Mucilaginibacter gracilis: one gene and its partner. The protein of the gene in region 2 interacts with the protein of the main gene of each other region in a pairwise test. Links are inferred from orthologs where the notes say so. Each region holds a gene or a part of one and is shown on either strand. Other genes may lie near its edges.

Evidence for each region.
Region 1: the proteins of rpe (region 2) and eno interact in binary tests that used the Escherichia coli proteins (3 or more experiments, as listed by UniProt). The link is inferred for Mucilaginibacter gracilis from one-to-one orthologs.

The regions. Positions count from the first base shown.
Region 1 is NZ_RBKU01000001.1:6,382,984-6,386,120, forward strand. Bases 111-2,910 are described here. They hold eno (phosphopyruvate hydratase), read right to left. Parts: upstream 2,259-2,910; coding sequence 963-2,258; downstream 111-962. Other genes in these bases: BDD43_RS28505 (WapI family immunity protein), read right to left, coding at 111-543; BDD43_RS28510 (hypothetical protein), read right to left, coding at 646-843; BDD43_RS28520 (ABC transporter permease), read right to left, coding at 2,650-2,910. In the rest of the region: more of BDD43_RS28505, read right to left, coding at 103-110; more of BDD43_RS28520, read right to left, coding at 2,911-3,137. UniProt on the Escherichia coli protein: Catalyzes the reversible conversion of 2-phosphoglycerate (2-PG) into phosphoenolpyruvate (PEP). It is essential for the degradation of carbohydrates via glycolysis.
Region 2 is NZ_RBKU01000001.1:3,823,975-3,827,122, reverse strand. What follows is about bases 155-2,965. They hold rpe (ribulose-phosphate 3-epimerase), read right to left. Parts: upstream 1,982-2,965; coding sequence 1,328-1,981; downstream 155-1,327. Other genes in these bases: pnp (polyribonucleotide nucleotidyltransferase), read right to left, coding at 2,632-2,965; BDD43_RS16910 (hypothetical protein), read right to left, coding at 2,140-2,418; serC (3-phosphoserine/phosphohydroxythreonine transaminase), read right to left, coding at 155-1,088. In the rest of the region: more of serC, read right to left, coding at 21-154; more of pnp, read right to left, coding at 2,966-3,148. UniProt on the Escherichia coli protein: Catalyzes the reversible epimerization of D-ribulose 5-phosphate to D-xylulose 5-phosphate.

The DNA of each region.
Region 1 (3,137 bases), 2.6 Mb from region 2 along the record:
TCTATAAAAGGAAATGAGATTTGGTATAAATCAGAGCCGGTTAAGTGCGGATATAAGCAATTCGCTTATGTTGCTGCAAAGATATGGTTTTTATTTGGGATGTTACTTAACACCTTTCATTCCACCGTAAAATTCTACTATCGAACGTAATTGCTGTAAAGTAGATTGAATGTAAGATTGATCAGAAATAAATTCAAAAGTTAGGCTATTGTATAATTCTCGATTATGTTTAAAAACACCTTTAATGTTCACATGTCCTAATAAATCGTAGCTAACATCTATCTTTAAATTATGTTCATAGTTTTCAAATGTAATATTTCCTTTTACCTCACTATTGCATTTAGACAGAGAGTTATACAAATTGAAAAGTTCGCCGGTTGTAACCCATATCGGTGAGCTGACTGAAAAACCATGTGATGCCATCATAATATCAGCCTCCACATCGTAACCGCCGAAATGGGTTGTTGTATCAGGAAATCCAAAAACCTTTTGGAAGGTAATTTTTAAATGTCCACCATTTCCCTTTATTTCAAAAAAATCCATAAAACTATTTATTAGACCTCGATTTTCTGATCCCCTGCATATCGCCTAAATCCTTCGCCCTACCGATTGGCTGTTTATTAGCAATAAAATCCTTTTCAAACATTATAGGCTTCGTGAAGTAACAACCTTTGCGATTTTTTCAGGATAAGAGCCGTTTAACCACGTATAGTAGTTTATTCTCAAACGGGTAACTTCAGCCAACCTCTCTGCAAAAGTTTTGCCCAACCAAAAAGCCACGTCTAAATGATCTTCGTCATCCATGCTAACCTGGTTAACTACCATCGCCATTTTTCTTTCCATCGGTTTCAATTTGCTTACCTTCTACTATAATATATGAAAAATGGAAGAAACAAAAAACCTGCCGAAAATTCGACAGGTTTTTCTATTCTGAAAATTCTTTTATTCTGAGAATTCTGATATTACTTCTTAGCGTATTTAAAGTTCTTACCAATAAATTTTGCATTGGCACCTAACTCCTCTTCAATACGTAATAACTGATTGTATTTAGCTATCCGGTCTGAGCGTGAAGCCGAGCCGGTTTTAATCTGACCGCAATTCAACGCCACAGCTAAATCAGCGATGGTAGCATCCTCAGTCTCGCCCGAGCGATGGCTCATTACCGAAGTATAACCATTGGTTTGCGCTAATGATACCGCGTTAATAGTTTCGGTTAAAGTACCAATTTGGTTTACTTTTACCAATATAGAGTTTGCAGTATCTTTATCAATGCCGGTTTGTAAGCGCAACACGTTAGTAACAAATAAATCGTCGCCCACTAACTGCACTTTGCTGCCCAGTTTCTCGGTTAATAATTTCCAGCCATCCCAATCGTCTTCGGCCATACCGTCTTCAATAGATATAACAGGATATTTTTCAACCAATTGAGCTAAATATTCAACCTGCTCTGCGCTGGTGCGTATTACGCCTTTATCACCTTCAAATTTGGTGTAATCGTATTTACCATCTTTGTAAAATTCAGATGCGGCACAATCAAATGCAATGTAAATATCAACACCTGGTTTGTAACCTGCTTTTTCAATAGCTTTTAAAATAGTTTCAACACCATCTTCGGTACCTTCAAAAGTTGGGGCAAAACCACCTTCGTCGCCAACTGCGGTTGATAAACCACGGTCGTGTAATATCTTTTTCAGGTTATGGAAAACTTCGGTTCCCCAACGCAATGCTTCCGAGAAAGAAGGAGCACCCACAGGCATAATCATAAACTCCTGGAAAGCAATAGGAGCATCAGAGTGCGAACCACCGTTCACAATATTCATCATCGGGATAGGCAATGTGTTAGCGTTTACACCACCAACGTAGCGGTATAGCGGCTGGCGGCTCTCTTGTGCGGCAGCTTTAGCAGCAGCAAGCGAAACACCTAAAATAGCATTGGCACCCAGTTTACTCTTGTTAGCTGTACCGTCAAGGTCAATCATCAGCTTGTCAATCGCGTTTTGTTCAAAAACGTCAAAACCTTTTAAAGCAGGGGCAATTATATCGTTAACGTTAGCAACGGCTTTTAAAACGCCTTTACCCATATATACTTTTTTATCATCGTCACGCAGTTCAACAGCTTCGTGAACACCGGTTGATGCTCCCGACGGAACAGCCGCACGGCCCAAAGCGCCATTTTCTGTTAATACTTCAACTTCGATAGTTGGGTTACCGCGCGAATCCAGTATCTGGCGGGCGTGAACGTTAATTATAATACTCATTTTTATTTTATTTATTGGGTTAAAGGTTATTATCTATTCCAGACTGTTTTTGAGTAAACACCCTAAATAAATTACTACGGCTGCTAAATTATAAAAACTTTGGCAATTACCCCACCATTTACAGCAATGATTACAATTATTTTGTGTATAATTTACACTAAGGTATTATTGGGCGCGGAGAAGAGGCAGTAAGCGAGATGTAAGAGGCAGGGTAAGAATCAAGAAGTAAGAATCAAGAGACAAGACAAAATCTTGATTCTTACATCTCGCTTCTTGATTCTTACTTCTTGATTCCTGCCTCTTGATTCTTGATTCTTACTTCTTGATTCCTGCCTCTTGATTCTTGATTCTTACTTCTTGATTCCTGCCTCTTACTTCTTGATTCTCCCCCCTACTCCCATTTAAACGTTTTAACCGCAACAGCGTAAATACCGATAAACCAAGCTCCCAGTATAAGTAATTGGTGGGTTACATCGCCCAGGCCTGCGCCTTCAAAAGCAACCTCGCGCATAGCGGTATTTAAATACGTTAAGGGCAAAACCTTACTAATGTATTGCAACCATACCGGGAACGCCGATGCCGAAAAGAAAGTGCCCGACAGCAAAAACTGGGGCATGGTAATAATATTTGAAATTGGAGGAACGCTGCTTTCGTTTTTAGCAATGCCCGATATAATGAAGCCAAAGCCCATAAATATAATGAGCCCAATGGTGGCCAGTACCATCATATTAAGCACTGTTGTTACGCCGTGTATTAATGTAAAGCCAAACACGTAATGCCCAACCATAATAATAAACAAGGCTCCCAGTAACGAAAACACTAACCGCGCCAGCATTTCGCCAAGTACAATGCTGTATCTTTTTACCGGTGTAGCAAAAA
Region 2 (3,148 bases):
CCTTTAGAGGGTTAGGGGGTTTATTTATACTTCTCGGCAAACTCCTGCATGGTTTCTATCAGCACATAAACACTGGTAATGGGCAATGCGTTGTAAATAGAAGCCCTGAAACCACCTGCACTGCGATGGCCCTTTATGCCAACAATATCCTTTTCATCGCAAAGTTTAAGGAACGGTTTTTCGTGCTCCGGGTTTTCGGTTAAAAAGCAAACATTCATTTTCGAGCGATCTTCGGGCACGCATACACCTTTAAACAAAGGATTACGGTCAATCTCTTCATACAAAGCAGCGGCTTTGGCATTATTGGCTTTCTCAATAGCTTCAACACCACCGTTAGCCTTTAACCAGCGCAGGGTAAGCATAGATACGTAAATAGCAAAACAAGGAGGCGTGTTGTACATTGAACCACCTTCTATCTGTGTTTGATAGTTTAGCATGGCCGGTATTTTACGATCAACCTTACCTAAAATATCATCCTTAACAATTACCAACGTTGTACCCGCCGGGCCCATATTTTTTTGAGCACCTGCATAAATTAAACCAAAATCGGCAACGTTAACTTTGCGGCTAAATATGTCTGAAGACATATCGCAAACCATTGGCACCGGTGACTTAGGGAACTCATGCAACTGGGTACCATAAATGGTATTGTTTGATGTTATATGGAAATAAGCAGCGTCGGCAGGTATCGCATAATCTTTAGGGATATGGCGGAAATTATCCTCTTTAGCGGTAGCCAAAACGTTAACACCGCCAAAATATTTAGCCTCCTTTATAGCTTTGTTTGCCCAAACACCGCTTTCAACATAAGCTGCTGTGCCGGTTGATGATAAAAGGTTATAAGGCACCATAGCAAACTGTGTGCTTGCGCCGCCCTGTAAAAATAATACTGAATAACCTTCGGGTACGCTAAACAACTCTTTTACCAAACGTATAGCCTCATCTAAAACAGCCTCAAATTCAACCGACCGGTGCGATATTTCTAAAATTGATAAACCAATTCCATTCAAATCAACTACGGCCTCGGCGGCTTGTTTTAGTACTTCGTGTGGTAAAATGCCTGGTCCGGCACCAAAATTATGTTTCATGTTCGTTGTATTTAGTATTCTGTATGTAAGCCTTTTGCGTTTTAACCTAAAAAACTATAGACTTTGTATATTATCATTGTCTCGAAAAACATTATACTCTGTTAAGAGTATGGAAATTTTTACGGCCCGAAGTTAGTAATTTGAAATTGTCCAGCTACTTTTTATCCAAAAATAATTCTTTAAAAAATCAATTATTACAAACCAACCATAGGGGGAATTTTCAACATAGCATTTTGTTTTTATACAATATGCTTCAGTAAACTTATGGCATCAATAGGGTTAGCTGCCGAAAACACGGCATTACCCGCCACCAATACATTTGCACCTGCGTTAACAAGCTTTGCGGCATTACTATCATCAACCCCACCGTCAATTTCAATATAAACCTTAGGGTTGCGCAATTGGCTTAGCTTTTTTAAATCGGCAATTTTTTTGTATGTATTATCTATAAACTTTTGAGCGCCAAAACCCGGATTAACCGACATAATGAGCACCAAATCCAAATCCTCAATAATATCATCAAGTAATGCAACCGGCGTGTGTGGGTTAATGGCCACCCCTGCCCTGCAACCCAGTTCTTTTATTTTATTAACTGTTCGGTTTAAATGTGTACAAGCCTCGTAATGTACGGTAATACCATCGGCCCCGGCATTTTTAAATTCTTCCAGATACCTGTCGGGGTCAACAATCATCAAATGCACATCCAATGGTTTTTGGGCATATTGTTTAATGGCCTTTATTACCGCGAAACCAAAAGATATATTGGGCACAAAAACGCCATCCATCACATCAACATGTATCCAATCGCCTTCGCTTTGGTTAAGCATCTCAATGTCGGTTTGTAAATTGGCGAAATTAGCCGTTAATATGGATGGGGAAAGCAGATGTTTCATGCGGCCAAACTTACGCAAAATTTTAAAACTATGCGTTTTGTAACCGCATTGCGCAAGCTTTTTGTGCCATACCAAGCAACAAAAATTGATGCTTTGAAGAAGTTATATAAAAACTAAGCAGTTTTTTGAATTGGATAAAATGCCGTAAAAAGCATTGATCAATCACAATTTAAAAGCAAATCGTAATACTTTTTCATTAAAACAGTATCGTAATCTACTAACGATTTATAAGCCTCGGCAACCAGTTCGGTGAGGATAGACGAACCCAACTGCCCGGCACCATTTGGTATGGCATCGTAATATTTGATGAGATCCTTAACCCGGATAATTTCATACAACAGATCTTGTATTAAATCTGTCTGATCGTTAGTCCTCCGGGGCGGATCGGCCGAGGAATTGTTTAAAAAACCTAATGGATCAGTTGGTGTTGGTATCATTTGTATCAAACAGAGAGATCGGTTATTAGGTTTATATTAGTTATAGCTTTACTTAGGTGAAATAAAATACACGTAAAAATGTTTGCAAGTTTTTAAAAAAAAATGCAATTTCCTATATATTGCAACAAATTCTTACCTATTCGTCATCATATTAAGGCATATAAAAGCAAAAACCTCCGTTACGGGAGGTTTTTGCTTTTAATTTAATAAGTATTAGTTTTTAGCAGGTGCTTCCGGGCGCGGCAATAAAGCTTTGCGCGATAGTTTTAATTTACCTTGCTTATCAACATCTAAAAGTTTCACTCTCACTTCGTCGCCAATTTCAAAAATACCGTCCATTGTTTCAATGCGTTTGTGGTCAATTTCTGATATATGCAACAAACCATCTTTACCTGGCATAATTTCAACAAATGCACCAAAAGGCATAATTGAACGAACCTTGCCTTCGTAAATTTCGCCAACCTCTGGTTTGGCAACTATTTGGCGGATGCGGGTAACAGCTTTGTCGATAGATTCTTTGTTATCACCAAATATCTGGATGATACCCTGGTTATCTTTTTCTTCGATAGAGATGGTTGCGCCGCTTTCACGTTGCATTTCCTGAATAATCTTTCCACCGGGACCAATAATGGCTCCTATAAATTCTTTATCAATACGCATTGATACAATACGCGGAGCGTGCGATTTGTAATCTTCGCGAGGTGCGGTAAGGGTTTTAGCCATCTCGCCT